2 regions of the Gordonia metallireducens genome follow, and region 2 is predicted to be linked to the other one. Evidence: riboswitches for the same ligand, from Rfam matches in the RefSeq annotation. Region 2 holds a riboswitch; the other holds the start of a gene.

Region 1 (15,946 bases), on a different contig from region 2:
TGCCGAGCTGCTGCACCAGGCCGAAGTACATGCTCAGCACGAAGATGAAACCGATCAGCGACAAGAAGCTGATCATCGCGATCAGCGTGGTGACGGTGAAGGCGCGACTGCGGAACAGCGCGAGGTCGAGCATCGGGCTGTCGGAACGACGTTCGACGGCCACGAAGGCCGCGCCCGAGAGCACCGCGATGATCAGGGCGACGATCACGCGGGCATCGCCCAGTCCGTTGACGCCGGCCTCGATCACGCCGAAGACCAATGCGGTGACCGCGACGGCAGCGGTCACCTGACCGGGCCAGTCGAGCCGCCGGTTGTGCGGCGCACGCGATTCCGGGAGCGCGGCCAGGGCGATCGCGAAGGCGGCGACCGCGAACGGGACGGGCAGCACGTAGATGAATCGCCAGCCGAGGTTCTCGGCCACCGGTCCGGCGATCATCGGCCCCACCGTCAGCGCCAGCATCAGCGACGACGCCCAGATGCCGATGAACTTTCCGCGTTCCCGGAAGTCGGGGACCGCGTGGCTGATGAGCGCGAGGGTCGTCGGCAGCAGTGCGGCGGCGCCGGTACCGGCCAGGGCCTGGCCGACCCATACGAACGCGATGGACTGCGCCGACAGTGCGACAACGGCGCCCAGCGCGGACAGCGCGAGGCCGGTCAGATAGACCTTGCGTCGACCGTGGACATCGCCGAAGACACCAGCGGTCAGGATGAACGCCGCCATCGGCAGCACAAAGGCGTCCTGCACCCAGGACAGCTGCGCCGTCGACGCGCCGAGGGCGTTGCCGATCGCCGGCAGGCTCACCGCGACGCTGGTGATCGGCAGGTAGGCCACGAAGACGCCGAGGCAGGCCATCACGATGGTGGCCGTCCGGCGCTCGGGGGGAGCTGGAAGGGTGGTGGACGTGGTGGTCACGCACACTCGCTTTCGATGTCGGGGGTGGCACGGCCGACCGGACGCGACCACGGGTCGTCGTCCCGGATGGGACTCGGCGATGGTTGCCGCGCGAAGCGCAGGACCCAATTGTCCGGGGTGGGAGTACGAAACCTGCAACCAGAACGTCCTGCGCGGCACATTTGTCGGCTGAAGCGGTGCTGGTCGGTAGTATCCCTCCACAATGGATGACACCGACGGAACAATCCTCCGCGCACTCCAGGTGTATCCGCGCGCATCGTTCCGCCTGCTCGGGGAGGTCGCCGGGATCTCGGAGCAGACCGCGGCGAGGCGGTACCAGGCCCTGCGCCGGGCCGGGGTGACGAGAGTCGTCGGAGTCGTCCGCCCGGCGGTGCGTGGTGATGCGGAGTGGGTGGCACGCGTGCGATGCCGTCCCGACCGGTTGGAGCCGCTGGCCGCGTCCCTCGCTCGGCGCCGTGACGTGGTCTTCGCCTACGTCGTGTCCGGCGGGTCCGAGATCATCTGCATCGTCCGGGCGCCGATCGGGGACGTCGGCGACGATGCGCTGCTCGCGGCGCTGCCGTCGCGTGCAGCGGTCCTCGACCTTCGCGTCGATCTCCTGTTGCACGCCTTCAACCCGGGTTCGGCGTCGAAGTGGACCGGCTTCGGCGGGTCGCTGTCTGCGGAGTCCCGCGCGCTGGTGGCCGCGGCGGCGTCCGGTACCGCCGGCGTCGACGAGGATCCCGACGACGGCGGGCTGGTCGAGAACGCGCGCCTCACCGCCGACGACGCGCCGCTCATCGATGCGCTGACGCAGGACGGCCGGTTGCCGCATCGGGAGCTGGCACGTGTCTGCGGGTGGACGGTGGGACGGGTGCGTCGGCGCCTGCGGACCCTGGAACAGAGCGGTGCGCTGCAGTACGACGTCGAGATCCTGCCCGAGCGGCTCGGTTTCGGGTTGAGTGCCACCCTGTGGATCAAGGTTTCGCCGGGCGCCGTCGATGCGGTGGGCGAGGCGGTCGCCGCGCACGACGAGGTGGCGTTCGCGGCCGCGATCAGCGGCGAACACAACCTCATGGTCTCGGTGATCTGCCGCGACGCCGAGGACTTCTACCGGTATCTGCGCACCAGAATCGGTGCGATGGAAGGGATTCTCGGCTACTCGGTCAGCATCCGTGTCCGGCGGCTGAAGCAGAACGCGTCACTGGTGGTGCAGGGGCGTCTGATCCAGCCCGTGTGACCCCGATTGATCCCTCGATGACACGAACCTGCTGTTCGGAAGTACCGGATGGGGGCGTCGTGCGCGGTAACTTCCTTCTGTGACCTCGCCGACGACCGACAACCAGGGCCTGGTGAGGTTGTGCGTGCTCGCCGTTCTCGCCGGTTGCGTGACCGGTGTCCTCGGCGGGGCTTTCCGGTGGTGCCTCGACCATCTCAACCGGTGGCGGTTCGAGATGCTCGACTGGGTCGACGGGCTCGGCGCCCCGGGGTGGTTCATCCCGGTGGCGCTGACGGCCGCGGGCGCGGCTTTCGGTGCGCTCATCTCGCACCTGGTGCCGACCGCGGCGGGTAGCGGCATCCAGCATGTGGAGGCCGTCGAACGCGGTGAGGCGGAGCCGGCGCCGCTGCGCGTGATCCCCGCCCGCTTCGTCGGTGGGCTGGCCGCGATCGGTTCGGGTCTGATCCTCGGCCGGGAGGGGCCGACCGTGCACATGGGTGCCGCTGTCGGTTCCGAGACCGGACGCCGCGCCGGGCTCGACGAATACGACGTCCGCGTCATGCAGACCTCGCTCAGCGGGGCCGGTCTCGCCGTCGCCTTCACCGCGCCGGTGGGTGGCGCGTTGTTCGCGCTCGAGGAGGTGACCCACTCCTTCCGGCTCCGGGTGGTGGTACCGACGATCCTCGCCGTGGCCGCGGCGGTGGCCTGCGGCCACGTGATCCTCGGCGACCGGCCCGACTTCCTCGTCGGTGCGGTGGCGCCGCCCTCGATCACCCTGCTGCCGGTGTTCGTGGTCTTCGGTCTCCTCAGCGGGCTCATCGGGATCGCCTATGGCCGTGCGGTTCTCGGGGCGATCACCGCGGTTCGGGGGATCACTCGCGTCCCGCAGATCGCGAAGGCCGCGATCATCGGCGCGATCGTCGGCGGCCTGATGGCGGTCGACACCGACGCCGCCGGCGGCGGAGACAACCTGGCGCAACAGATCTTCGACGGCTCGGTGGTCCTGCCGGTGGTCGCCGCACTGTTCATCGTCCGGTTCGTCGCCGGGCCGCTGTCCTACGCCGCGGGCACACCCGGTGGTCTGTTCGCGCCGATGCTCGCACTCGGTGCGCTGTGGGGTGTGCTGTTCGCCGCGGGCCTCGAGTCCGTGATCCCGCAATCGGATTCGACGCTGCGCGATGCCCTGGTGCTCGCGGGCATGGCCGCGCTGTTCGGCGCGGTGGTGCGGGCGCCGCTCACCGGCATGGTCGTGGTGATGGAGATGAGCGCGACGACGACCGTGGCGGTCCCCATGCTCGCCGCGACCGCGGCCGCCGTACTCGTCGCGCATCTCTCCGGGACCCCACCCGTCTACGACTCGCTGCGGGAGCAGATGCTCGCCAACAACGCCGGCCGCGAACGGGATCCAGGCGCCTAGAAGGCGCGAGTGTGCGCGCCGAGCGGCACGATCAGCGGTCCGCCCGAGATCGGGTCCGTCATCACATGTGCCCGCAGGCCGAAGGCCTCGTCGAGCATGTCGGCGTCGATGACCTCGGCCGGGGTGCCGGTGGTGACGATGGCGCCGTTCTTCATGACCACCAGCGAATCGCTGTAGCGTGCCGCGAGATTGAGGTCGTGCAGGACCATCACCACGGTCTTGCCGTGGTCGTCGCGGAGGCGGCGGACGAGGTCGAGGACGTCGATCGAGTGGGCGAGGTCGAGGTAGGTGGTCGGCTCGTCGAGCAGGATGAGGTCGGTGCCCTGCGCGAGCGTGAGCGCGATCCAGACCCGCTGGCGCTGACCGCCGGAGAGGGCGTCGAGCGTTCGGTCGGCGAGTTCGAGGGTGTCGGTCATCTCCATCGCCTCGGCGACGGCGGCTTCGTCGGCCGCGGTCGCCTGCTGGTACCACCGCTGGTGCGGGTGCCGGCCCCGGCCGACGAGGTCGGCGACGGTCAACCCCTCAGGGGCGACCGGGTTCTGGGGCAGGATCGCCAGGGTCCGGGCGATCTGCTTGGGCCGCACGTGCGCGATGTCGTCGCCGTCGAGGTAGACCGTGCCGGCCTTGGGCGGCAGCAGTCGGGCGAGGCATCGGAGCAACGTCGACTTACCGCACCCGTTGGAGCCGATGATGGTCGTGACCTGGCCGTCGGGGATGTCGATGTCCAGGCCGTCGATGACCACCCGCTGGTCATAGCCGACGGTGAGTCCGCTGCCGCGGAGCCGGGGCGTCGCCTGCGGGGCGTTCTCGGTGGGGGAGATGGTCATACGGTCGCCTTCCGGGACATCGCGATCATCAGGTAGATGAGGAACGGTCCGCCGATCGCGGCGGTGACGATGCCGACAGGTAGGCCGCCGGGCAGCACCGTGCGGCACAACAGATCTCCGCCGAGCACCAGGGATGCACCGACCAGGCCGGATAGGAGCGGGGTCGGCACCGCGGTCCGGGCCAGGCGCAGTGCGATCTGCGGGGCGAGCAGGGCGACGAACGCGATCGGTCCGGCGGCGGACACGCACAGCGCACTGACCAGGACCGCGGTCAGCAGCAGTGTCGTGGACACCGCGCCGGTGCGGACGCCGAGTCCGCGTGCGAGATCCGGCCCGAGGCTCAGCATGCCGATCTGCCGCGAGAGCACGACGATCACGGCGATCCCGAAGACGACGCCGCCGACCACCGGCCAGACATTGGACCAGCCCACGTTGGCGACCGAGCCGACCAGCCATACCTGGGCGCGTCCCACATCGCGGATGTCGGCGCGCGTCAACAGGAAGTTGGTCAGCGCCTGCAGCATCCAGGTCATGCCGACGCCGATCAGCACGAGGCGGAACGGGTTGATGCCGCTGTTGGCCTTGCGGCCGGGCCATGCGAGCACGTACATGAGCGCTGCGGTCAGCAGCGCGCCGATCATCGCCGACGCCGGGACACCGAGGTCGCCGAACCACCTGCCCCAACTCGTGTTCGAGAAGGCGATGGCCGCGACCGCCGCCGCGCTCGCTCCGGCGGTGATGCCGAGGATGTCGGGGGTGGCGAGGGGATTCTGTGAGATCAGTTGGGTGAGAGAGCCGGAGCACCCGAGCCCGATGCCCACCAGCAGTCCGACGAGGGCCCGGGGGAGCGCGACGTCGAAGACGACGACGTTCTCGATGCGGGTGCCACCGCCCAACAGGATTCGCGCGACGTCGATCGGGGTGAGGGGGAAGTCGCTGACGCCGACACTGGTCAGGAACAGCACCACGGCGAGTACCGCGGAGACGAACGCGACGACGAGCATGCGTGTGCGCACGACGAACGACACCGGTTCGATCGCGATGCGGTAGCCACCGGGATGCGGGGCGATGCTGCGCGCACGAGATCCGGTCCCACCGGCAGCGGGCTCGGGCGTCGTCACGTCGGAGGAGTTCATACGGTTGCCAACTTCTGCCGACGGACCATGAAGATCAGGAACGGAGCGCCGACCAGGGCCAGCATGACGCCCACCTGGACCTCACCCGGGCGCGCGACGACGCGGCCGAGGATGTCGCAACCGACGAGGAGTATCCCGCCGAGCAGCGCCGAATACGGGATGATCCAGCGGTAATCGGCGCCGACGAACGCTCGGGCGATGTGCGGCACGACGAGTCCGAGGAACACGATGGGCCCGCAGGCCGCGGTGGCGGCGCCGATCAGCAGGGTGATCGTCAGGATGCCGAGCGCGCGGATCAGGACCACCCGCGAGCCCAGCGCCTTGGTCATGTCGTCGCCGAGGCTGAGGACGTTCAGGAAGAAGCCGCTCGCCAGCGCGAACACCAGTCCGACTCCGATGAACGGCAGGCTCGCCCAGAACACGTCGATGCCACGGCCTGCGGTCGAACCGACGCTCCAGAACCGCCACTGGTCGAGCGAGTTGGTGTCCACGAGCACGATCGAGGAGGTGATCGCGGTGAGCATCGCCGTCAGGCCGGTGCCGGCCAGGACCAGGGTGAGCGGACTCGAGCCGCTCAGTGCCGACAGCCCGAAGACGACGGTCGCGGCGATGATCGCGCCGAGCAGACCGAAGAACATGAACGCGACAGGGCTGGTGATCCCGACCAGGTAGATACCGGCCACCACGGCGCATGCGGCTCCGGCGTTCACGCCGAGGATGCCGGGATCGGCGATGGGGTTACGCGTGTGTCCCTGGGTGAGGGCACCGGCGGCGCCGACGGCCAGACCGGCGAACAGACCGAGGAGGGTCCGGGGGACGCGGAGGTCCCAGACGATGCCGTCGACGTCGGTGTCCTTGCTGATCGCCGGCATCCGGAGGTCGAGGAGGGCGGCCCAGATCTCGGAGATCCCGGCGGCGAAACTCGTCCACACCTCGTCGAGTGGGACGGGGCGGGTGCCGAAGAGTACGGAGGCGACGACCAGCCCCACCAGAACCGCGACCAGCACGGGGATGCCGAGAACACGGAGGGGGCGGCGCACAAAGGGTTACCTTACCAACGCTATTCGGCGGCCCTCGTGGCACGGCATCGTTCATGTCGTTCGGGTAACGAAAGACCGCTCCGGAGTGAGTGGAGGTTGTGTCTTCGGTAACACTGCGGTGAGCTCGGATCGATATGCCCAGTGTTTCCAGGGTTGTGAAAACAGGAGGATCGATGAAGTCACTCAAACGGGCCGTTGTCGGGGTTCTGGCTGCGGGAAGCATCGCGGCAGGAACGCTCGTGGGTGCCGCGCCTGCACAGGCCGCCGTCCCCAACCTGCAGATGACGGGTGGGGTCTACTGCCAGTTCGGTGCCCCGGGTACCCCGTGGAACCAGGCGTGGAGCATGACCCGGTTCATGCGCGTCACCGCGCGTGACGGCGAATTCCGCAACGTCACCCTGCAGGAGACCGGCGGCGCGACCAAGTTCGCCTCGAAGTTGAAGAAGAACGAATCCCTGCTGATCAAGACCACCTGGTTCGGCTGCTTCCCGTCGTCGATCTCCGGGTACGCGATCTCCGACTACGCCGAGAACCTGACCGACAACGTCGGCTTCTGGTGGAACGTTCGTCGTATCGACAACCCGTTCGACCGGTTCGGTACGGGCTCGTCCGCGTCGGCCGCACAGGTGACCGGCGGTGGCAACACGGTCAAGGGAGTGCCCACCATCCCCGGACACTGAGTTCGGAACGAACAAAGACGAGGGGCGACCGGTGAGAACCGGTCGCCCCTCGTCGTCGAACTCTGCCGAGGTGTCTCAGGCGGACGGGCGCGCCACCTTGTGGGGCTCGGATGCGGCGAGCATGTCCTCACGCTCGACGACCTTCACGCGCTCGCGGCCCTCGGCGGCTCCGAGTGCCCGCTCGTGCTCGTCGAGGCGGTACCAGCCGTCCCAGGTGGTGAACGGAATGTTCTTGGACTCGAGCAGCTCGACGATGGCGTCCTCGCCGGGGGTGGCCGGTGCGAGGAGCTTGTCGGCTTCCATGTCCTTGAGGATGCAGTCGACGGTCTCGTTGGCGTCGCCCTTGGTGTGGCCGATGAGACCGACCGGGCCGCGCTTGACCCAGCCGGTGGTGTAGACGCCGGTGAGCTGGTCACCCTCGTCGAACACGCGTCCGGCCTCGTTGGGGATGACCCCGGCCTGGGAGTCGAAGGGGATGTCGGGCAGGTTGTCCGACAGGTAGCCGACCGCACGGTAGACCGCGCCGACCTCCCAGTCGGTGATCTTGCCGGTGGGCTTGACGTTGCCGGTGCCGTCGAGCTGGGTGCGTTCGGTGCGCAGGCCCACGACCTTGCCGTCCTCGCCGAGGATCTCGACGGGGCTTTCGAAGAAGTGCAGGAACAGCTTGTGGATCGCCCCCTGCTTGGGCTCGCGGATCGCGTAGTTCTCGATGATCGTGGCGACCTGGTCGGTGATCTTCGAGCCGCGGCGGGCGACGGTGGAACCCTCGTCGTAGTCGATGTCCTCGGGGTTGACGATGACCTCGATGTTGGGCGAGTGGTCGAGCTCCTTGAGCTCGAGCGGGGTGAACTTGGCCTGGGCGGGGCCGCGGCGGCCGAAGACGTGGACCTCGACGGCCTTGTTGGCCTTGAGTCCTTCGTAGACGTTGGCCGGGATCTCGGTGGGCAGCAGTTCGTCGCCGGTCTTGGCGAGAATGCGGGCGACGTCGAGGGCGACGTTGCCGACGCCGATGACGGCGACCTTCTCCTGCTCGAGCGGCCAGGTGCGCGGGAAGTCGGGGTGGCCGTCGTACCAGGCGACGAACTGTGCGGCGCCGTAGCTGCCCTCGAGGTCGATGCCGGGGATGTCGAGGGCGCGGTCGTCGGTGGCGCCGGTGGAGAAGATGATCGCGTCGTAGTGCGACTTGAGCTCGTCGAGGGTGATGTCGGTGCCGTAGTCGACGTTGCCGAGCAGGCGGACCTGCGGCTTGTCGAGGACCTTGTGCAGGGCGGTGATGATGCCCTTGATGCGCGGGTGATCAGGTGCGACGCCGTAACGGATCAGTCCGAACGGAGCCGGCATACGCTCGTAGAGGTCGATGCTGACGCCGCGATCCTTCGCGGTGTCGGACTTCATCAACGCGTCGGCGGCGTAGATCCCGGCGGGACCGGCACCGACGATCGCAACCCGAAGCGGGCGGCTGTTGTCGCTCATGGAGTAGGTGTCTTCCGTTGCTCGGCGCGCCCCGACGCAGGAACCGGATCCGAAAACCCTTGGTTCTGGTGTCGACACGCTTGGGTATGGCCTATCCCTTCTACGGTAGGCGCTCGGTGTCTACGACCAAAACCGGCTGTGAGGTAGTCCTCACTTCTCGACGTCACCGTGATGACGGCGTGCCACGCGCGTCAGCGTGAGCCGGCCGCTTCGGCGAGGGGGCCGACGGCTTCACCGGCCACCCACGGGATCGTCAGCAGGGTCGGCACCGACATCGCGCTGCCGACCTGCTGGGACAAGTAGGCGACACGTCCGGACCGCGCCACCTCGAGTCGGGTGAACGCCGGATTGGACCGCAGCTTGTCGTTCGAGCCCTCCCAGTCGACGGCCACGACGACGTCGGCCGCATCGAGCCGGTCGAGGCTCTCGGCAGGCAGTTCGCCGTAGAAGCCGCTGGTGATCGCATCGCGCAGGGCGGTCGGGAAGGTGAGACCGTAGCCGGCGACGGTCTGCGCGCGGCCGTCTTCGGGTCCGTACACCGAGACCCCGCCGGTCGGGCTCGCGGTCACCACGACGGCGGTCTTGCCGGCGAACTGCGGGTTCTTCGCCCGGATGCCCGCGAGGAAGGACTCGGTCTCGCCGATCTTGCGCCGGGCGAGGTCGGGTTGCCCGATCGCGGTGCCGATCTGGATGGTCTGCGCAGTCCACGGCACCTGCCAGGGCTTGTACTGGGCGGGCCGGAGGATGGTGGGTGCGGTCTTGCTGAGCAGGTCGAACTGGTCGCGGGTGGGGTCGGCGCCGACGGCGGTGATCAGATCGGGGCTCGTGGCGAGCGCCTTGGGGATCTCGTTCCCGAGGGCCGCGGAGGTGTTGGAGAGAACCACCGGTTGCGAGTCGCCGATCAGCTCGGCGTTCCACGGCGCCTTCGCCTGGTCGGGATCGGCGAACGGGGCGCTCGTCGTCGGCATGACGCCGAGGGCCAGCAGCGTGTCGGCGTCGCCGACCCCCAGCGCGGCGATCCGTTGGGGGGCTTTCTCCACGACCGCCGGTGCATAGACCTGCTGCAGTGTCACCGGGATCGCGCCGGCCTCCGGGGCGGGGACCCGTGCCGAATCATCGGCGACACCCTCGTCCGGGGCCGAACAGGAGGTCGCCACCAGAGCCGCCGCGACCAGCGCGAGCAGGAGTCCGGACAGTCGATGGGTGTGCAGACGCATAAGGGTCCTCGCCGGTCGACGGAAGTAGTGAGGTCCACCTTACTTACGGATCACCAAAACCCTGCCCCGGCTTTTCGGTACGGGAGGCCGGAGAAGCCGGACGGAGGTCACACCAGGACTGTCGTTACACTTCGCGCCATGGCCAAAGCTGCAGGCGGGGGCCCCGACAAGCCCTCCGGTAAGGGCGCCGCACCCCGGAACATCCCGCGGGGTGCCGCGTCCCTGAAGAAGCCTGCCCTCGGCAAGGCCGGATCGGACGACGACGTGGACGCCGCCCTCGTCGAAGAGTCTCCGCCGAACTGGAAGAACGCGTGGCCGTTCTTCGTCGCGGCCGGTGTGGTCGCGCTCTTCGTGCTGGGCATCGTCCTCTCGAACATCTCGCGTCCGCCCGAGGACCGCGTCAGCGACGACGCGCTGGTCCAGTACGCGATCAACGACCAGTACACGGCCCGCAACGGCCCGAACTACGCCGAGTACCGCGCGAACACCTGCGATGCGGACCTGAACAAGGTCGAGTTCGTCTCCGAGGCCCGGTTCCTCGCCGAGAACCAGGCGTCTCTGGACGCGAACGGCCCCATCGAGATCCCCGAGATCACCGACCTGGTGGTCGACGGTGGCCGGGCGACCGCGAAGGTCCATTGGCACTATAAGAACACTCCCGATGACAAGAAGGTCGTGGATACGACCGTGGTGCGCGAGAACGGCGAATGGAAGGTGTGCTCCTGATGACCTATGCCGGCGACCTGACCCCGCGGGAAGCGTGGGAGAAGCTCGAGAACAACCCCGACGCGGTCCTCGTCGACTGTCGGACGCAGGCCGAATGGTCCTTCGTCGGCGTCCCCGACCTCGAGATACTGGGCAAGCGCACGATCTTCGCCGAGTGGACGACGTTCCCCGAGGGCCGTCGAAACGAGCAGTTCGTCGAGCAGCTGCGCAGCGCCGGGGTCACCGATGACCACGAGGTCATCTTCCTCTGCCGCTCCGGGCACCGATCGATCGGTGCGGCCGAGGCGGCGACCGCCGACGGGATCGGCAAGGCCTACAACGTGGTCGACGGGTTCGAGGGTGCCCTCGACGAGAACGATCATCGAGGTGCGTCGGGATGGCGCGCCGAAAACCTGCCGTGGAGGCAATCGTGAGTCCTGAGCTGTCCGTGGGTTATGAACTGCCGGAAGGTCTTTCGCCCGACACCATCGCGGTGCGCGGTGGCCTCGCCCGCTCCGGCTTCTACGAGACCGCCGAGGCGCTGTACCTGACCAGCGGATACGTCTACGACTCCGCCGAGGCCGCCGAGCGTGCCTTCACCGGCGAGGACCAGCGATTCGTCTACTCCCGCTACGGCAACCCGACGGTCCACATGTTCCAGGAGCGACTGCGGCAGCTCGAAGGTGCCGAGGCCTGCTTCGCAACCGCCAGCGGTATGGCCGCGGTGTTCGTGGCGCTCGGTGCGCTGCTCAAGGCCGGCGACCGGCTCGTCGCCGCCCGCAGCCTGTTCGGCTCGTGCTTCGTGGTCTGCAACGAGATCCTGCCGCGCTGGGGCGTCGAGACCGAGTTCGTCGACGGCGAAGACCTCGAACAGTGGGAGCGGGCGCTGTCCAAGCCCACCACGGCGGTCTTCTTCGAGACCCCGTCCAACCCGATGCAGACCCTCGTCGACGTCGTCAAGGTGTCCGAGCTGGCGCACGCCGCGGGCGCGAAGGTGGTGCTGGACAACGTCTTCGCCACCCCGCTGCTGCAGCGCGGCCTGGATCTCGGCGCCGACGTCATCGTCTACTCCGGCACCAAGCACATCGACGGCCAGGGTCGCGTCATGGGCGGTGCCGTCCTCGGCACCAAGGAGTACATCGACGGCCCGGTGCAGCAGCTGATGCGCCACACCGGTCCGGCGTTGAGCCCGTTCAACGCCTGGACGCTGGTCAAGGGCCTCGAGACGCTGCGCCTGCGCGTCGACGCCTCGGTGTCCTCGGCCCTGCGCATCGCGGAGTTCCTGGAAGCCGACCCCCGCGTCCGCTGGGTGAAATACCCGTTCCTGCAGTCGCATCCGCAGTTCGAATTGGCCAAGAGCCAGATGTCCGGTGGCGGCACCGTGGTGACCTTCGAGCTCAACGACCACGACGGCATCGACGGCAAGAAGCGCGCCTTCGAGGTCCTCAACGCGCTGAAGGTCATCGACATCTCCAACAACCTCGGCGACTCCAAGTCGCTGATCACCCACCCGGCCACCACCACGCACCGCGCGATGGGGCCCGAGGGTCGCGCCGCGATCGGCCTCAGCGACTCGGTCGTCCGCCTCTCGGTTGGTCTCGAGGGCATCGACGACCTGCTCGCGGATCTGGATCAGGCGCTCGGCTGACGCGTAAACCCACCACTTTTCGGCAGAATCACCACCCCTCGGGGTGCTGGGTTTGCCGAAAAGTGGTGGGTTTGCGCAGCGCTACGGCAGCTCCGCGATCCCCAGTGCGTTCAGCACGGTCCGTAGTTTGAACGCGGTCTCGTCCAGTTCTGCCTGAGGATCGGAGTGTTCGACGATGCCGCCGCCCGCCCAGGTGCGCAGGCTCCGACCATCGGCGGCGAGTTCGGCGCAGCGGATGGTCACCATCCATTCGCCGTCGCCGGCGGCATCGCACCAGCCGACCGCGCCGGCGTAGAAACCGCGGTCGCCCTCGACATCGCGGATGATCTGTGCGGCAACGTCGCTCGGGGTTCCGCACACCGCGGGGGTGGGGCCGAGGAGTAGCGCGAGGTCGAGGGCGGTGGTCGCCGGGTCGCGGAGCGTCGCGCGGATCGGGGTGGCCAGATGCCAGACCTCGCCGGTCGACTCGAGCTTCGGCGTCGAGGGTGCGTCGATGTCATCGCAGAGAAGTCCCAGGCGTTCACGCAGGTGGTCGACGACGAAGGCGTGCTCCGCGAGATCCTTTGCCGAAGCGAGCAATTCGTCGGCGGTGGCACGGTCGACGGCAGGGTCGGCGGACCGCGCGGCCGAACCCGCGTACGGGTGACAGGTCACCGTCGAACCCGACTTGCGGAGCAGAACCTCGGGACTCGCGCCGACCAACCACGTTCCCGAACCCGTTGCGGCGCCGACGTCCACACCGAAGGCGTTGTGGCCGGCGTTGCCGCCGGCCAGGGCGTCGATGAACTCGTCCGGCCGGACCTGCTCGTCGAGCACGAGGTCGATGCTACGCGCGAGCACCACCTTTCCGACGTCACCCGCGACGATGCGCTTGACCGCGTGCGCGACGCGTTCGCGGTGCTCGTCGGCGTCGGGGTGGAGCACGGTCGAGATCGCGCGTCGTGACAGCGGGCCGGTCCCGGGCAGCGGTGCTTCGCCGGTCCGGAGTCGTGCGGGGGCGACCAGGGCCGCCGGGTCGCGCACATCGAAGGGGATCGCGCCGGTCAGCGACGCGACCTCGCCCGCACGCAGCGCTGCGGACGCCTCGTCGACGTCGGTGAACGACCGGACCACCCCTTCGCCGCGCACGGTGCCGTGCGGACGCGACAACACGAAGACCTCACTCGATGACACGACAGCCAGGGTACAGGTAAGCCTGTCCTAACTATGAATCACGGTGAATCTAAATTGACACCCTTCTCCGGGATCCGCGAGTCTTGTCGCAGGTCATGAGTGCCAGTGACAAGCCCCGGCTCGCTGGTCGGCAACCCTCCTCCACGGTGGGGTGCTCCGGGTGACGACCTGGCTGCGCTCGAACCCGAATGCGGCAAGTGTGGATTCTCGAGGAGTTCTTGTCATGACTGCTGTGCTCTCGGCACCCGTCACCACCGTTCGCCCGACCCGTGTCGCAGTTTCCGCGACCCCGGACCGGGCGCCCTTCATCCCCGCGCTCGCACCGGTCGTCGGTGCGGATGCCCAGGTTCCCGTCGCCGCCGGACACAGCGTCGGCTACGCCAATCTCGACTACGCGGCGAGCGCCCCGGCGCTGGCGTCGGTTGCCGCACAGGTCGCCGGTGCCCTCGGCGAGTATGCGAGCGTGCACCGCGGTGCAGGTCACCTCTCGCAGGTCACCACCCGTCGCTACGAGGCCGCCCGCGAGACCGTGCGCGAGTTCGTCCGCGGCCGCGTCGACGACACCGTCGTCTTCACCCGCAACACCACCGACGCGATCAACCTCGCCGCCCACATCACGCCCGGCGACGTCGTGGTCCTCGACATCGAGCACCACGCCAACCTGCTGCCGTGGTGCGCACCCAAGGACGGCCGGAACCGGGCTCGCGTGGTGACCGCCTGCGACACGATCGAGGACACCCTCGTCGCGATCGAGGCCGAACTCGCCTCGAAGCCGGCGTCGCTGCTCGCGGTGACCGCCGCGTCGAACGTCACCGGCGAGGTCCTCCCGATCGGCAGGCTGGCCTCGATCGCCCACCGTCACGGGGCTCGCATCCTGGTCGACGCGGCGCAGCTCGTCGCGCACCGCCCCATCTCGATCGTCAGCCACGGCATCGACTATCTGGCCTTCTCCGGTCACAAGGCGTACGCGCCGTTCGGTGCCGGCGTCCTGATCGGACGGTCCGACTGGTTCGACGCCGCCGACCCGTACCTCGCCGGCGGGGGAGCGACCGCCGACGTCGAGCTGGACGGTGAGGAGAGCTCGGCCGGGACCACCTGGCACACCGGCGCTGCCCGCCACGAGGCCGGCTCGCCGAACGTGCTCGGCGCCGTGTCGATCGCCGAGGCGTGCACCGCACTGGCCGAGCTGGGCCCCGAGGCCATCGGCCTCCACGAACTCCGGCTCTGTGAACGGCTCGACGCCGGTCTCGCCCGCATCGACGGCGTGCGTCCGCTGCAGATCTTCTCCGACTCGACCGACCGCGTCGGCATCGCCGGCTTCACCGTCGACGGCCTCGCGCCGCGGGCTGTGGCCGAATACCTGAGCAGCGAGCACGGAATCGGTGTGCGGGACGGCAAGTTCTGCGCCCACCCGCTGCTCAAGCGACTCGGTCATCCCGAAGGTGCCGTCCGCGCGAGCTTCGGTGCGGGCACCACCTCCGACGACATCGACCGCCTGCTCGACGCACTCGGCGCGCTCGGCGCCACCACGACCACCACCCGACCAGAACTCGACGAGGGGTACCCCGCATGACCGTCCAACTCGACACTCCGCGCAACGCCGCCACCATCGGCCGCCCCGGCTTCCGGGTCGCCATCGCGGGAGATGCGGTCGCCCAGACCTTCCCGATCGTCGTGCGCCGCGAGACCCTGCGCGACGCCCAGCGGGCGCGCTCGCTGCTGCGGGCCGGCACCCACGACCAGGCGAACTTCGTCGTCGCCCTCGAGGTCGAGGTGGCCATCGCGCCGCACGCGGCGTCCGCACGCGCCGCCGTCGCACAGGCCGGAGGCGCCGCCGACAACGCGGAGACCATCCGCTACGTCGGCACGACCCACGGCCTGATCACGCTGCTCCGCGACATCTACGCCGCCGAGGTCGCCGACGCGGTGATCCTGGTCCCGGTCGACGGTTCGGCGACCGACAGTCGGATCCGCGAGCAAGTGCTCCCGGTCTTCACCGACGTGCGGCACCGGGTCGCCTAGCGGTTCAGGTCAGACCGAACGCACGATCGCCGCTTCCGGCTCACGATCGCCATCTGGACCCGGCGATCGTGGCCGGAGGTGGCGATTCCGCTTTCCACCCGGGAAAACACGAACCGCCGACGACAGCGTGTGTCGTCGGCGGTCGTGAATGACTGCTCGGGTGGCGTCAGCCGCGCGAGGGCTCGTTGGCGTCGTGCGGGTGAGCGGCGAGGCGGTCGATGGCCTCCTGGGCGACCTTCTCGGCAGCTTCGCGGCCGACCCAACCGCCGGGCTGGACCTCCTTGCCGGGCTCGAGATCCTTGTAGTGCTCGAAGAAGTGCGAGATCGGGCCCAGCTCGTACTCCGACACGTCGGAGATGTCCTTGATGTGGTCCCAACGCACGTCACCGGCGGGCACGCACAGCAGCTTGTCGTCGCCGCCGGCCTCATCGGTCATGGTGTACATGCCGACGATGCGGGCGCGCACGATGATGCCGGGGAAGACCGACTCGGGCAGC
Region 2 (15,946 bases):
CGGCGTGCGAGCTCGACCGTGCGCTTGAGCAGGTCGCTGATGGCGTCGAACTCGGTGAGGAAGCCGTCGTGTCCGGTGTCGGATCGCACGACCTGCAGGCCGCCGACGCAGTTGCCCAGTTCTTCGGCGAGCTCGGCCTGTAACCGCAACGGGTACAGGCGATCCGAGTCGATTCCGCCGACGATGACCGGGACCTTGCACTCGTTGAGCGCCTTCTTGATGCCGCCGCGGTTGCGGCCGACGTCGTGATGGTTGAGGACCTCGGTGAGCACTACGTAGCTGCCCGGGTCGAAGCGCTGCATCAGCTTCGACGCCTGATGTTCGAGGTAGCTCTGCACGGCGTAACGACCGCCGAGTAGCGGCTGCTCGTCGCCCTGCGGTTTGTTCTCGAACCGCTCGTCGAGCTCGGGTTCGCTGCGGTAGGACAGGTGTGCGATCTGGCGGGCGATGCCCATGCCGGTCAGCGGTGTCTGTCCGGTTCCGTGGTAGTTGCCGCCGTGCCAGGCCGGGTCGGACTTGATGGCGGCGATCTGTGTGGTCTGGATGCCGATCTGGTCGGCAGTGGCGCGGGCGCCGACGGCCAGCACCAGTGCGCTGCGGACGCGATCGGGGTACTCGATGGCCCACTCGAGCGCGCGGGCGCCACCCATCGACCCGCCGAGAACTGCTCCGACGCTGCGGATTCCGAGGCGGTCGAGGAGTGCGACCTCGGCGCGGACCTGGTCGAGCACGGTGATCTGCGGGAAGCGTGAACCCCACGGTTGACCGTCGGAGGCGAGGGAGCCGGGACCGGTCGATCCCTTGCACCCACCGAGCACGTTGGCCGAGATGACACACCACTCGTCGGTGTCGATCGCCTGGCCCGGGCCGATGAGGCCGTCCCACCAGCCGGGCGTCTCGTGCTCGGCGTCGGCGGGACCGGTGACGTGGGAGTCGCCGGTGAGGGCGTGCAGGGTGAGGATGACGTTGTCGCGGGACGGCGACAACGTCCCCCAGCGCTGGAACGCCAGGGTGACGTTGTCGATCCGTTCACCGCTGTCGAGAGGCAGCGAGCCGATGCTCATGCCGACGAGCTTCCCGTCCGGGACCGACTCCCAGTCGGGCTGATCAGACGCTTGCGCGTTCAGGTCGATACTCACCGACAAAACTGCCTCACCTGTCCTATTTGGCGGCTGCGAAGCCCTGTTCGAGGTCCGCCAGGATGTCGTCGATTCCCTCGATACCCACGGCCAGGCGCACCAGGCCCGGGGTGACACCTGCGGCGAGCTGCTCCTCCGGGGTCAGCTGGCTGTGGGTGGTCGAGGCCGGATGGATGACCAGCGAACGGACGTCGCCGATGTTGGCCACATGGCTGTGCAGGGTCAGGGCGTCGACGAACTTCTTGCCCGCGTCCACACCGCCGGTGATCTCGAAGGCGATGATCGCACCCTGGCCCTTGGGGGCGAGTTCCTGGCCGCGCTGGTACCACGGCGAGGACTCGAGGCCGGCGTAGGCGACGGACTCGACCTGGGCGTGACCCTCCAGGAACTTCGCGACCTTCTGCGCGTTCGAGACATGGCGCTCGATGCGCAGGCTCAGGGTCTCGAGGCCCTGGGCGAGCAGGAAGGCGTTGAACGGGGCGATCGCCGCACCGGTGTCGCGCAGCCACTGGACGCGGGCCTTCAGCGCGTAGGCCGGAGCGCCGAGGTCGGCGAAGACCGCACCGTGGTAGCTGGGGTCCGGGGTGGTGAAACCGGGGAACAGGTCCTTGCCGTCGCGCTGCACGCGCCAGTCGAAGGTGCCGCCGTCGACGATCACGCCGCCGATCGCGGTGCCGTGGCCGCCGATGTACTTGGTGGCCGAGTGGACGACGACGTCGGCGCCGTGGGCCAGCGGGTTGATCAGGTACGGGGTGGCGACGGTGTTGTCGATGATCAGCGGCAGGCCGTTGCGGTGTGCGACCTCCGAGATGCCCTTGATGTCGAGGATCTCGTTGTTGGGGTTGGAGATCGACTCGCCGTACAGCGCCCGGGTGTTGTCCTTGATGGCGGCCTGCCACGACGCGGGATCCTCGGGATCCTCGACGAAGCTCACCTCGACGCCCAGCTTCGGCAGGGTGTAGTGGAAGAGGTTGTAGGTGCCGCCGTACAGACGCGGGCTCGACACCACGTGACCGCCGGTCTCGACGATGTTCAGGATCGCGTAGGTCTCGGCGGCCTGACCCGAAGCGACGAGCAGAGCCGCGACGCCACCCTCCAGGGCCGCGATCCGCTGCTCGACCGCATCCTGGGTCGGGTTCATGATGCGGGTGTAGATGTTGCCCGGCTCCGCGAGACCGAAGAGGTTCGCCGCATGCTGCGTGTCGTTGAAGACGTAAGAGGTGGTCTGGTAGATCGGCAGCGCCCGGGCGTTGGTGGCTGCATCGGCAGCCTGGCCCACATGGACCTGCTTGGTCTCGAAGCTCCAGTTGTCGGCTGGATTGGTGCCTTCGTTGGCATCAGACATGACTGTTGATCACTTTCTACGGTCGGCAGGGCCAAACTCGACCCTGTTGGGGTCCGACCTTCGGACCCGCGCTTGCCGGGGCTTCGCTTCCGCGATCCCACAACCCGGTCATCACCCGGAGCACCCCACCGCGGTTGGAGGGTTGCCGATCAGCTAGCCGGGGCTTGTCGCTGATACTCATGACCTGGCGACAAGGATATAACACGGATGTGAGTGCCAGAGAACCCTCCCGGTCACGCCGAATCGAAGTCCTCGTTAGCCATCCAAAACGTGTAGTGGGTGTGTCCTCCGAGCGGGTGAAATCTCCGGATGTGCAGCGTGAATCACCTGTTCGGGATCGTTAGCAACTCTCAGCGTCCTGTCAGGTTCGCTTTCTCCCCTTAGAGTTCCGCTCACCCGGTGAAGACGCCTCTTCATCCCTGAAGCGTGTCCGGGAGTGGTGAGGAGTGGGCCTCGTGAGGGCAATGGAGCATCTCAGGTCGCGTCGGACGTCGTTTCTGATCGCAACCGCGACCGGTGTGGCGGTGGCCGCGTCCTTCGGTTTGGTCGGCGGTGCCCCGGAGGCGAAGGCGGACTCGTGCGGTGCGGGCGCGGTCGTCATCGTGGGCGGGACCAACGATCCGGAGGGCCAGCACCTCGTCGGCGTGAAACAGCGCTACACCGGGCTCGGACCCGACAACAACCTCGATCCGAACTCCCCGTACGCCGGTGAGGGTGCCTACAAGGTCATCTACGCGGACTATCCGACGACTCTGTGGCCCCTGGGTGCGACGGGCTATGACTCGAGCGTCGCGCAGGGGACCGCAGCGACCAAGTCGGCGATCGCCGGCTACCAGTCGCAGTGTCAGGGCAAGCCCGTCGTCGTGGCCGGATACTCGCAGGGCGCCCGCGTCGCCGGCGACGTGCTGTCGCAGATCGGGAACGGCACGGCCGGCGAGGTCGCCGCGATCGACGAGACAGGCGAACCGATTCTCGACGACGAGGGCAACCCGGTCATGGTGACCATCGACCCGGATGTGATCAGCGGCGAGCTGTACTCCGATCCCCGACGCGCCGGCGACAAGACCGGGCGAGGTATCGAGCTGTCGCTGATCGGTGTGATCCCCGGTCTGACGATGTCGGGCCCGCGCGGCGCCAACGGTGCGGACGCGGGATTCGGAACGGTGTCGGATCGGGTGGTGTCGGTGTGCATCGACGGCGACCCCATCTGCGACCTACCGGACCCGCTGTACGACCCCATCGGTGCGATCGACGGCATCCTCGGATATCAGACGAAGCACTTCCTCTACCCGTGGGCGATGTATCGCGACCCCGCGTCGCAGTGGGATACGCGGCCGGTCTCGTGCAGCGGCACGGGGACCGCGACCGGGACGGTCTGCATGGTCGGGGCGAAGTCGGCGTTCGCGGAGCTGGTCCAGGGCTGGGCGAACGACATCGGGTACACGGGCGAGATCGGCGATTTCCTGTCCGGCCGTCCGACGATCGGCCTGCCGCTCGGCATCACCCTGGCCAATCTGCAGCCCGTCGTCCGGCTGGTCCAGGGCTTCCTGCCCCCGCTGCCGCAACTCGGTTACGGCGCCTACCTGCCCGATCTCTTCGTCTTCGAGGACATCCTGCAGGGCATCGTCAGTCTGTCCCCGGCACGACTCATGCGTGGTGTGACTGCTCTGGCCGACAGCGTGCGAAGCATCGTGCTGTTGCCGGTGAATTTCGTGCGCTACTGGGCGGGCGCGATCGTCGGACCGACGATCACCTCGCAGCCGAACACCCTCGCAGTGCTCGCAGACGACGATGACTCCGCGTCGGTGGCGCTGGCCCGGTTCGTCGCCACCGTCGACGATGATCCCGAGACCACTGCTCCCGAGGTCGAAGCGCCGGACAGCGGTACCGGTTCGCCTGCGGTCACCGAGGTGGCCGGCGGCCTGTCGAACAGCGACTCCTCGACGGGCGGGGACACCTCGGCGCCGGCCGTCGACCACGACAACAGCCCGGCCGGCGGTGGGGACGACACTGACGCGTCGACCGGCGGGACCGATCCGGGCGTCACGCGGTCGGAGACCGACTCGTCGGCCGGGCCGTCGTCGGATGATGGCGCCTCGGGTGCGGGTGGTCCCGACGGCGACACCGGTGATGCCGGCAGCACCGACTCGGGGACCTCGGACTCGGGTGGTTCGGACTCGAGCGGTTCCGGCAGTGGTTCCGGCTCGGGCTCCGGAGGTTCGGACTCGAACAGTTCCGGCGGCGACAGCGGGACCGGAGGCTCGAAGTCGGGTTCCGGTGGCAGCGGCTCGGATTCCAGTGGCTCCGGCGACACCGGTGGCGGTTCGGACAGCTCCTCCGGTGGTGACTCCGGCTCGGAATAGGCGCTGCGTAACGACTCGTCGTTCGCTGTGTGAACGAACTCACCGACCCCAGGGGAATGCAGGTGGCGGAGGGCCGGTTGGCATGAGGCGTGCCTGAAGCCCCCACGACGACCGCCGGTGCACCGGACGACCTCGCCATCGATGTGCTCGACAACTCGACGTCGGACGTCGAACAGCGCCCCTCCTCGAGGATCTCGAGCCGTGCCCGCAGGCTGACCATCCTGGCGCTCGCCCTCGGCGGTTTCGGGATCGGTACCACCGAGTTCGTCGCGATGGGTCTGCTGCCGAACATCGCCGGTTCACTCGGCGTCTCCGAACCCACCGCCGGTCACGTCATCTCCGCCTACGCCCTCGGTGTGGTGGTCGGCGCTCCGCTGATCGCCGCACTCACGGCACGGATGTCGCGGCGGGTGCTGCTGATCTCCTTGATGGTGGCGTTCACCGTCGGAAACCTCGCCACCGTCCTGGCGCCGTCGTACGGGCTGCTTCTCGTGGCGCGATTCGTCGCCGGTCTCCCGCACGGCGCGTACTTCGGCGTCGCGGCGCTCGTCGCCGCGCACATGGCCGGTCCGCGGAATCGGGCCAAGGCGGTCGGGCAGGTGATGCTCGGTCTGTCGGTCGCGAACGTCGTCGGCGTACCGGCTGCGGCCTGGCTGGGGGAGACGTTCGGTTGGCGCACCGCTTTCGCGATCGTCGTCGTCATCGGCGTCGCGACCGTCGTCTCGCTGGTCCGTGTGCTGCCGAGCCTGTCCGGCATGACGATCACCGACCCGCTGACCGAACTCGGCGCGCTCCGGCGATCGCAGGTGTGGTTCACCCTGGTGATCGGGGTCGTCGGCTTCGGCGGGATGTTCGCCTTCTACACCTACCTGAACTCGGCCCTCACCTCGGTGACGGGGCTGCCGGTCTCGGTCGTCCCGATCGCCTTGATGCTGTACGGGCTGGGCATGGTGACCGGCAACTTCGTCGGCGGCTGGGCGGCCGACCGCAACGTCTCGACCGCGATCCTCGCCGGACTGTCCACCAGTGCGGTGACGCTAGCCGCCTTCGCCGTACTCGCCGAGAATGCCTGGGCGGCACTCATACTCACGTACCTCGTCGCGCTGACCGGAACGACCATGATTCCCGCGCTGCAGACACGTCTGATGGACGTCGCCGCCGACGCCCAGACGTTGGCCGCCGCCCTCAATCACTCGGCGCTCAACATCGCCAACGCCGCAGGTGCGTTCCTCGGCGGCGTGGTGGTCGGTGCCGGGTGGGGATTCCTGTCGCCGGCGGTGATCGGCGCGGCCCTGGCCATCGCCGGCATCGCGGTCGCGGTCGTCGCGTTCGTGACCGCGCGGCGGCGCCCGGTACTCGCCTGAGAGGGCGTCAGCCGTTGGTCGGCGGCGTCGCGATCGTCTTCGACAGGTAGAGCGGTTCGCCGAGCTTGTTGATCAGCTCGAGCTGCGTCTCGAGGTAGTCGATGTGCTCTTCTTCGTCGGCGAGGATCTTCTCGAGGAGGTTCGCGCTGGTGATGTCACCCTTCTCGCGGCACATCGCGATGCCCGGGCGCAGGCGCTCGACGACCTCGACCTCGATCGCCATGTCCGATTCGAACTGTTCGCGGATGGACTGACCGATCCGCAGCGGCAGTAGACGCTGGTAGTTGGGTAGCGCCTCGAGGAAGAGGATGCGGTCGGTGAGGATCTCCGCGTGCGTCATCTCCTCGATCGACTCGGCGCGGGTCTTGGCCGCGATCTCCGTGAGACCCCAGCTCTCCTGCATCTTCGCGTGGAGGAAGTACTGATTGATCGCGGTCAGCTCGCTCGTGAGCTGCTCGTTGAGAAGAGCAATGACCTCGTCGTCGCCACGCATATGACAGCCTCCCGTTAGCCGAACACTTGTAGTGATGAAGCTAACACGGCAAAACGCCCCGCGCGCGTACTCGCGCGAGGTTGTTGCTGGAGTTGTCGGATGTCAGATCATGCAGCGCTTGTCGCGGTGGCCAGCCTTTCACTCAGGATGCTGTCGAGCTTCTCCAGACAGGTTCCGCAGCCCTCGCCCGCGCCGCAGCGGTCGCTGATGTCGTCGACGGTGTAAGCACCGGCATCGCAGTGCTCATGAACCTCGTCGACGGTGACCGCGCGGCAAATACAAACGAACATCTCGGGACCTAACCTCGTGCTGGATTAGGAAATGCTTACATACCTCTTCCGGGGTGCGCAAGGGTTGCCTTACCTCTTTTTCGTCTCATTCCGAGACGTTGTGTAGCCGTCTTCGAAGCAGTGCAGCGGGCGTCGGCGTGTCGGACCGCATCCGTAGGATGTGGCCCCGTGCCACTCTCCATCTCCACGGTCAACGTCAACGGAATCCGCGCGGCGGTCAAGCATCGTTCCGAGACCAACCGCGGCTTTCTGCCCTGGTTGGAGGACTCGTCGCTGGACGTCGTACTGCTGCAGGAGGTGCGGGCGAGCGAGAGTCTCGCCCGCGACGCCCTGGCGCCTGCGCTCGACGCCGGCTGGCATCTCACGATGAGCGAGTCGTCGGTCAAGGGGCACGCCGGTGTCGGCGTGCTGACCCGCACCGAGCCGGCCGCGGTCCGGTTCGGCTTCGGGAGTGCGGAATTCGACGACCTCGGCCGCTACCTCGAGGTCGACCTCGACTCCGACCTCGGGCCGGTGACCGCGGCCAGTCTGTACCTGCCGAAGGGCGCGGCGCGCACCGACGCCGAGAAGGACATCGCCAAGTACGAGGAGAAGGTGCGGTTCCTCGACGAGTTCGGCGCCCACCTCGGCCGGCTCGTCCGCAGCGGAAGCCACGTCGTCGTCGGTGGCGACTGGAACATCGCCCACGCCGAGGCGGACATCAAGAACTGGAAGGGCAACCTGAAGAGCCCGGGCTTCCTGCCGCATGAGCGCGCGTGGGTGGGTGGCCTCTTGGAAGCCGGCTGGCACGACGTCACCCGCGAGCTGTATCCCGGCGAGAGCGGCCCGTACTCGTGGTGGTCGTGGCGCGGCAAGGCCTTCGACAACGACTCCGGCTGGCGGATCGACTACCAGCTCACCAACCGCTCCCTCGCCGAACGTGCGGTGAAGGCGACGGTCGATAGGGCGGCTGCATACGACCTGCGCTGGTCCGATCACGCGCCGGTAACCGTCGTCTACGAGTGAGGCGGGCACCGGCGGAAAAGGGCTTTGCGGGTCTGCGAAAATGGACCAATGAGTTCTGACGTACCCGCATCCGGCGCCGCCCGCCCCCGCGTGCTGTCGGGAATCCAGCCCACCAGCGATTCCTTCCACCTCGGCAACTATCTGGGTGCGGTTCGACAGTGGGTGGCCCTGCAGGACGATTTCGAGGCGTTCTACTTCATCCCGGACATGCATGCCATCACGGCGTCGTTCGATCCGAAGACCCTCGCCGATCGCACGCGGCTGTCGGTCGCGCAGTTGTTGGCCGTCGGCGTCGATCCCGAGCGCTCCACGATCTATGTCCAGTCGCACATCCCGGAGATCGCCGAGCTGACCTGGGTGCTGTCGTGCATCACCGGTTTCGGTGAGGCGAGCCGGATGACGCAGTTCAAGGACAAGTCGGCCAAGCAGGGCGTAGACGCCGCCGGCGTCGGCCTGTTCACCTATCCGATCCTGATGGCCGCGGACATCCTCGCGTTCCAGGTGGATCAGGTGCCGGTGGGTGAGGACCAGCGTCAGCACCTCGAACTCACCCGCGATCTCGCGCAGCGGTTCAACTCGCGGTTCGGCAAGGTCCTCAAGGTTCCCCAGGCGTACATCGTCAAGGAGTTCGCCAAGATCTACGACCTCCAGAACCCGACCGCGAAGATGAGCAAATCGGCCGAGACCGACAAGGGCCTCATCAATCTGCTCGACGAGCCGAAGAAGTCTGCCAAGAAGATACGTTCGGCGGTGACCGACACCGAGACCGAGATCCGCTTCGACCCGGAGAACAAGCCCGGTGTCAGCAACCTGCTGACCATTCAGTCGGCGTTGAGCGGTACCCCGGTGGACGTTCTCGTCGACAAGTACCAGGGCAAGGGGTACGGCGATCTGAAGGTCGAGACCGCCGACATCCTCGCGGAGTTCGTCACCCCGCTGCGCGGCCGCGTCACCGAGTACATGGAGGATCCCGCTCAGCTCGACGTGATCCTCGCGCGTGGCGCGGAGCGCGCCCGGTCGGTGGCCTCGGCGACGCTGGAGTCGGTCTATGACAAGGTGGGTTTCCTGTCACCGAGGCGCTGACACGGTCGTGAGTCCGGCGCCCTCGGCAACACGACGAGGAGGCGTGCGGTGAGTTCGGTGGTCGATTCGGGGAAGTCGCTTGCAACGCGGGCGAAGTCGATCTACGAGGACCGGCGCGAACGCTGGCCGTGGCTCGACCACCTCCTCCGAACCGTCGAGCGCTACAACGACCGTCGAGGCAACCTGTACGCCGCGAGCATCAGCTTCAACGGCATCCTCGCGCTCGTCCCGATCATCATGGTCGCGTTCGCGGTCGCCGGCTTCGTGCTGGCCCGGCAGCCGGAGATGTTGCAGACCATCCAGGACGCCGTCGTGGAGAAGATGCCGGGGCAGCTGGGCGACCAGGTCTCCGACATCATCACCTCGGCCATCGATTCCCGCACCACGGTCGGTGTCGTCGGTCTTCTCGGTGCGGCGTTCACCGGCATCGGCTGGATCTCCGGCGTCCGCGCCGGCATGACCGAGATGTGGGGCGGCCGCGTTCAACGCAACGCGGTCATGTCGAAGGTGTGGGACCTCGTGACTTTCGCCGGCCTCGGCGTGGCCTTCGCCGTGACAATGGCGATCACCGCGCTGGGCAACTCGGGTCTCACGCAGACGGTCCTGGGGTGGGTGGCTCTCGATGACGCGTCGTGGGCGCCGATCCTCGTCCGCGCGGTGTCGATCGCCGTGTCGATCCTCGCCACCTGGGCGTTGTTCACCTTCATCATGGCCCGACTCCCGTTGGTGCAGTTGCCCTTCCGCAACACCCTCAAGGCCGGTCTGATCACCGCGGTCGCATTCGAGATCGTCAAGACGGTCGGCGGCCTCTACCTCCAGTCGGTGCTGAGCAGCCCGGCGGGCGTGGCGTTCGGTCCGATCCTCGGCGTCATGGTGTTCGCCTACCTCGCATCGCGCATCGTGCTCTACGCAGCCGCTTGGTGCGCAACCGATCCGGCGAACGCCGAGTTCCAGGTCGAGGAGGACCCGGACGCGGAACTGCATCGGCCCGTGGTCATCTCACCGACCGTCGAGGTCAACCCGACGCCACGGCCCGCGGCACTCGCAGCCGCCGCGGGCGTCGGTGCGGGGATCAGCGTGCTGATCGGATGGTTGTCGAGTCGAGCGCGCTGACCGACGAAGTTCCCGCTCGTCCATTTCCTTCCCGCTGATCGAGCCTAATCAGCGGGAAGGAAATGGACGAGCGGGAACGGGTCTGATCCGTCACCTACGCCCGAAGAGCCTCAATCCCACCAGCAACAGGACCACGGCGGCGAGGGCTGCGAGGAGTCCGATGAGGATGCGGACCGAGATGGGGGAGGCGGCGTCGGAACCGGTGCTGGCGAGGTGTGAGTCCACCGACGACGCGGCGCGCGGTGCGGTGGTTTCGACTGCCTCCCCGGATGATTCGACAAGGCGTCCAACCGAGATGTTCGGGTCGGCTCGGAAACCGTACTCGAACATCTCCCGCGCCTGGTCCCAGTACATGTCGCCCTCGACCGACAGTCCGTACATCTGGACGACGAGTATGCGACGTCCGTCGCGCTCGGCTGCGCCGACGTAGGTCTTGCGGGCGTCGTCGGTGTATCCGGTCTTGCCGCCGAGCATGCCCGGATAACCGTCCACCAAAAGGCGGTTGCTGCTGTACATGTCGTACGCCGGATGGTCCTTGTCGCCGGGCACATCGGGTCGGCGGGGATACCCGGGGAACCGGAAGGTGGGCTTGGCGATCAACTCCCGGAAGGTCTCCTGCGCCATGGCTTCCCGGTAGATCAAGGCGAGATCGTACGACGAGGAGGACATCCCGGCGGCGTCGAGACCCGACGGACTGGCCGCGCGGGTGTCGGCGGCACCCAGCTCGCGGGCGCGTTCGTTCATCTTCTCCAGCGTGGTCTCCACACCGCCGAGTTCGCGCGCGAGAGCGTTGGCGCAGTCGTTGCCCGACACCATGAGAAGGCCGGTCAGCAGGTCGCGGACGGTGTAGCGACCGCCTGGCCCCATCCCGCAGGAGTCGCCCTCGGTGCCCCAGTCCTCTGTCGTCGGGACGACCGTCGCGTCGAGATCGAGTTCGTCGAGCACGATGAGCGCGAGCAGCACCTTGATCGTCGACGCCGGCCGGTACCGCCCGTGCGGATCCTTGGCCGCGATGACGTTGCCCGAGTCGAGGTCGGCGATCAGCCACCCGGCCGAGGTGAGCCGAGGGGGAACCGGACCCGCGGCGGGATCGGCGACGACGCCGCAGTACCCGAGGTCCTCGCCCCCGATCGCCGGAGTGGGGACCGGCAGCGGGGTCGGGGTCGTCGAGCCGGGTGCGACGACCTCGGACTCGTCGACGGCCGGCGGGGTGCCGGTCTTGTGCGGACAGTGGTCGGTGACGGGCGTTGTGAAGGCCGGTGGTGCACCGGTCGGGACGGGAACGGCCCCGGCTCGTCCGACGCCCGCCGGACCTGCGGCGATCACGCACAGCAGCAGCCCGAGCAGGGCGGCGACGAGCGCCGATGAGGTCCGGCGAGTCCACCCCGAGGTCACCGACCGCACGTTACCAGCGGAACCGGGCAGGCTCAGGACTCGCGGAGCGGCCGTGTCCGACGTTCGGCCGCGTGGACTACAGCAGCGAGTACGCCTGGCCCAGTACCGACCGCAGGATCTGCTCGATCTCGTCGAACTCGGCCTGGCCCGCGATGAGCGGCGGGGCGAGCTGGACGACGGGGTCGCCGCGGTCGTCGGCGCGGCAGTAGAGCCCGGCGTCGAACAGTGCGGTGGAGAGGAATCCGCGCAGGATGCGCTCGGACTCGGCCGCCGTGAACGTCTCCTTGGTGGCCTTGTCCTTCACGAGCTCGATCCCGTAGAAGTACCCCTCGCCGCGTACGTCGCCGACGATCGGCAGGTCGTGGAGCTTCTCGAGGGTCGCCCGGAACGCCGGTGCCTGGGTCTTGACGTGCTCGTTGAGGCCCTCGCGCTCGAAGATGTCGAGGTTGGCCAGCGCGACTGCCGCCGACACCGGGTGCCCACCGAAGGTGTAACCGTGCGCGAACGTCGTGGTGCCGTCGCGGAACGGTTCGAACAGGCGGTCGCTGGCGATCATCGCGCCGATCGGGGAGTAGCCCGATGTCATGCCCTTGGCGCAGGTGATGATGTCGGGGACATAACCGAAGTCGTCGCAGGCGAACATCGACCCGATGCGGCCGAACGCGCAGATCACCTCGTCGGAGACCAAGAGAACGTCGTACTCGTCGCATATCTCGCGGACCCGCTCGAAATAGCCGGGCGGCGGCGGGAAGCACCCGCCGGCGTTCTGGACGGGCTCGAGGAAGACCGCCGCCACCGTGTCCGGGCCCTCGAACTCGATCGCCTCGGCGATGCGGTCGGCGGCCCAGCGGCCGAACTTCTTCGGGTCGGCGGACATGTCGTCGGCCGCCCGGTAGATGTTGGTGTTCGGCACGCGGAACGCCCCGGGCGTCAACGGCTCGAAGGCCTCCTTGAGGGCCGGCACGCCGGTGATGGCGAGGGCGCCCTGCGGTGTGCCGTGGTAGGCGACCGCACGCGAGATCACCTTGTGCTTACCGGGTTTCCCGACGAGCTTGAAGTACTGCTTGGCCAGCTTCCAGGCGCTCTCGACGGCTTCGCCGCCACCGGTGGTGAAGAAGACGCGGTTGAGGTCGCCGGGTGCATAGGCCGCGAGACGTTCGGCGAGTTCGATGGCCGGGGGAGTCGCGTACGACCACAACGGGAAGAAGGCGAGATCCTTCGCCTGTTTGGCGGCGGCCTCGGCCAGTTCCTCGCGACCGTGACCCACCTGCACGACGAAGAGTCCGGCGAGCGCGTCGAGGTAGCTGCGTCCCTGATCGTCGAAGATGCGCATACCCTCGCCGCGGGTGATCACCGGCGGCCTGATGGCGTCGCCGTGCCGGGCGAAGTGTCCCCAGAGATGCGCCGCGCTGCGCTCGCCGAGCGACCGGGCGGAATCGGGTGGTGTCGAGGGTGCGGTCAGTGTCATCGTGACTTCCAGTCGGTCATCTGGTTCCCCAGTTGTATTGCTGCTTGACGAGTTTGAGGTAGACGAGGGTCTCGGTGCCGACGACTTCCGGGTGCACGCGCACCTTCTTGTTCAGGATCTCCAGCAGATGGTCGTCGTTCTCGCAGACGACCTCGATCAGGATGTCGAACGATCCCGCGGTCAGCAGGACGTAGTCGATCTCGGAGTGTTCGGCGAGGTGTTGCGCCAGAGCCTGGGTGTCACCCACACAGCGGATTCCGATCATCGCCTGTCGGGCGAACCCGAGCTTGAGGGGATCGGTGACCGCGACGATCTGCATGAGTCCGCTCTCGCTGAGCTTCTGGACCCGGTTGCGGACGGCGGCCTCGGACAGACCGACTTCCTTGCCGATGGAGGCATAGCTACTCCGACCATCGGCCTGCAGGAGTTCGATGATCTTCTTCGCAGTTGCGTCCAGCTGTGTGGATGCAGGGTCAGCCACCCCATGATCGTGACGGATTCCGCAGTGGACCGCAACACAGACGACTGAATCCGCAACGAAACCGGATTTCGACACGTGAATCCGCAACGGCGGCGGTAGGATCTGGGGGTATGTCCTCTCCAACCAGCATTCCGTCCGGCTGGATCGACGGAAAGCCCCATCACTCGACCGGTGCCGATCACATCGTGATCAATCCTGCCACGGATGAGCCGGTCGCGACCGTGAAACTCGCAGGTCGCGGTGACGTCGATACCGCGGTGGCCAGTGCTCGCGCCGCGCAGCCCGCCTGGGGTCGTGCGACCCCGGCCGAACGGGCGGGAGTCCTGCTCGCGTTGGCCAGGGCGCTCGACGCCGAGTCCGACCTGCTGATCGCCGAAGAGGTCGCCCACACCGGTAAACCGGTTCGGCTCGCGACCGAGTTCGACATCCCCGGATCGATCGACAACGTCGACTTCTTCGCCGGAGTCGCACGGAATCTCGAGGGCAAGGCGAGCGGGGAATACTCAGGTGACCACACCTCCTCGATCCGCCGGGAACCCGTCGGGGTCGTCGGCACCATCACGCCGTGGAACTATCCGCTGCAGATGGCAGTGTGGAAGGTCATCCCGGCACTCGCCGCCGGCTGTGCGGTGGTGCTGAAACCCGCCGAGATCACGCCGCTGACCACGCTGACGATGGCCCGCATCGCCACCGAGGCCGGACTGCCCGACGGTGTCCTCAACATCGTCGTCGGCACCGGCCCGGAAGCCGGCGCCCATCTCGCCGGGCATCCCGACGTCGACATGGTGACCTTCACCGGCTCGAGCGCGGTCGGCCGGCAGGTGATGGCGCAGGCCGCCACCAACGGGGCCCGCATCCAGCTCGAACTCGGCGGCAAGGCGCCGTTCGTCGTCTTCGACGACGCCGACCTGCAGGCCGCGATCCACGGTGCGGTCGCGGGCTCGATCATCAACGGCGGTCAGGACTGCACCGCGGCCACCCGCGCGATCGTCGCGCCCGCGCTCTACGACGACTTCGTCGACGGCGTCGCGGACCTCATGTCGCGGGTCGTCATCGGCGATCCGACCGACCCGGCAACGGATCTGGGCTCCCTCATCTCCCGGCGCCACCGCGACAAGGTGGCCGGGATGGTGGACCGTGCGCGGGCGGCCGGCGCGCGCGTGGTGACCGGCGGTGGCGTCCCCGACGGTCCGGGCGCCTTCTACCCGCCCACGCTCGTCGCCGACGTGGCCGAGGACTCGGAGATCTACCGCGACGAGGTGTTCGGGCCGGTGCTCGCGGTCAGTCGTTTCACCGATGACGACGACGCGATCCGTCGCGCCAACGACACCCCGTACGGCCTCGCGGCGTCGGCATGGACGCGCGATGTGTATCGCGCGCAACGTGCTTCACGTGAGATTCACGCCGGGTGCGTCTGGATCAACGACCACATCCCGATCATCAGCGAGATGCCGCACGGCGGATTCGGTGCCTCCGGCTTCGGCAAGGACATGTCGACCTACTCGCTCGACGAGTACCTGCTGATCAAGCACGTCATGAGTGACATCCACGGCGTCGCCGAAAAGGAATGGCACCGAACGATCTTCACCCTCGGCGGTCCGACGGCGTGACCGACCGGACGTGGGCCTCGCGGCCGACCCAGCGGGGAGTCGAGGTGGTCGCGCGGGCCGCGGCCCGCCCCTTCTGGCTCGACCGCGACCTGCGTCCCGAACCCCGGCCCCGACTCGTCGGCGAGACCACCGCCGATCTGCTGGTGGTCGGCGGTGGCTTCACCGGCCTGTGGGCGGCCGTGCAAGCCGCCGAACGCAATCCCTCCCGATCGGTCGTGCTCGTCGAACGCGACCGGCTCGCCGAACATGCCTCCGGACGCAACGGAGGCTTCTGCGCGGCCAGCCTCACACATGGACTCGGCAACGGACTGCAGCGGTTCCCCGACGAGATGCCGACGCTGCTGCGCATGGGTCGCGAGACCCTCGACGCCATCGTCGACACCCTGACCCACCTGGGCATCGACGCCGACGTCGAGCGCACCGGCGAACTCGATCTCGCGACCACCGACTGGCAGTTCGACGACCTCGCCGAGACCGCGGCCGCCGGGCAGGCACTCGGCGAGGATCTCGTCCTGCTCGACGCATCCGCGGCCCGGGAACGCGTCAACTCCCCGATGGTCCGCGGAGCCCTCTACGACCCGCATGTCTCGATCCTCGACCCCGCCAAACTCGCGTTCGGCCTCGCCGAAGCAGCCGAACGGCTCGGCGTGCGGATCTTCGAGAGCACCGAGGTTCTGGGTCTCGCCACGGGTTCATCGGGTGACGAGGTCTGTGCCCGAACGGCTTTCGGTCAGGTGCGCGCCGGTCGGGTCGTCGTCGCGACGTCGGCGAGCCGTTCCTTGGTCCGTAGACTACGG

What was found. A riboswitch is a leader RNA that binds a small molecule or an ion and turns the genes downstream of it on or off. The one in region 2 is predicted to bind S-adenosylmethionine.
Region 1: it holds a riboswitch for S-adenosylmethionine, as region 2 does, so the genes downstream of both, LQD00_RS02425 (aminotransferase class V-fold PLP-dependent enzyme) here and LQD00_RS15525 (bifunctional o-acetylhomoserine/o-acetylserine sulfhydrylase) in region 2, are expected to answer to the same signal.

The regions. Positions count from the first base shown of each region.
Region 1 is NZ_JAJQJP010000007.1:2,776-18,721, forward strand. It holds gene LQD00_RS02360 (MFS transporter) at 1-913, opposite strand, end outside; gene LQD00_RS02365 (Lrp/AsnC family transcriptional regulator) at 1,116-2,132, shown strand; gene LQD00_RS02370 (ClC family H(+)/Cl(-) exchange transporter) at 2,212-3,528, shown strand; gene LQD00_RS02375 (ABC transporter ATP-binding protein) at 3,525-4,355, opposite strand; gene LQD00_RS02380 (FecCD family ABC transporter permease) at 4,352-5,491, opposite strand; gene LQD00_RS02385 (FecCD family ABC transporter permease) at 5,488-6,531, opposite strand; gene LQD00_RS02390 (hypothetical protein) at 6,705-7,211, shown strand; gene LQD00_RS02395 (FAD-dependent oxidoreductase) at 7,287-8,684, opposite strand; gene LQD00_RS02400 (ABC transporter substrate-binding protein) at 8,876-9,901, opposite strand; gene LQD00_RS02405 (Rv0361 family membrane protein) at 10,040-10,627, shown strand; gene LQD00_RS02410 (rhodanese-like domain-containing protein) at 10,627-11,040, shown strand; gene LQD00_RS02415 (O-succinylhomoserine sulfhydrylase) at 11,004-12,254, shown strand; gene LQD00_RS02420 (isochorismate synthase) at 12,336-13,406, opposite strand; SAM riboswitch class IV at 13,519-13,633, shown strand; gene LQD00_RS02425 (aminotransferase class V-fold PLP-dependent enzyme) at 13,651-15,000, shown strand; gene LQD00_RS02430 (hypothetical protein) at 14,997-15,449, shown strand; gene LQD00_RS02435 (inorganic diphosphatase) at 15,616-15,946, opposite strand, start outside.
Region 2 is NZ_JAJQJP010000037.1:40,165-56,110, forward strand. It holds gene metX (homoserine O-acetyltransferase MetX) at 1-1,145, opposite strand, end outside; gene LQD00_RS15525 (bifunctional o-acetylhomoserine/o-acetylserine sulfhydrylase) at 1,162-2,484, opposite strand; SAM riboswitch class IV at 2,548-2,669, opposite strand; gene LQD00_RS15530 (cutinase family protein) at 2,940-4,847, shown strand; gene LQD00_RS15535 (MFS transporter) at 4,937-6,211, shown strand; gene bfr (bacterioferritin) at 6,219-6,704, opposite strand; gene LQD00_RS15545 ((2Fe-2S)-binding protein) at 6,812-6,994, opposite strand; gene LQD00_RS15550 (exodeoxyribonuclease III) at 7,163-7,999, shown strand; gene trpS (tryptophan--tRNA ligase) at 8,048-9,082, shown strand; gene yhjD (inner membrane protein YhjD) at 9,131-10,195, shown strand; gene LQD00_RS15565 (D-alanyl-D-alanine carboxypeptidase family protein) at 10,286-11,590, opposite strand; gene LQD00_RS15570 (aspartate aminotransferase family protein) at 11,667-13,058, opposite strand; gene LQD00_RS15575 (Lrp/AsnC family transcriptional regulator) at 13,075-13,539, opposite strand; gene LQD00_RS15580 (gamma-aminobutyraldehyde dehydrogenase) at 13,650-15,149, shown strand; gene LQD00_RS15585 (NAD(P)/FAD-dependent oxidoreductase) at 15,146-15,946, shown strand, end outside.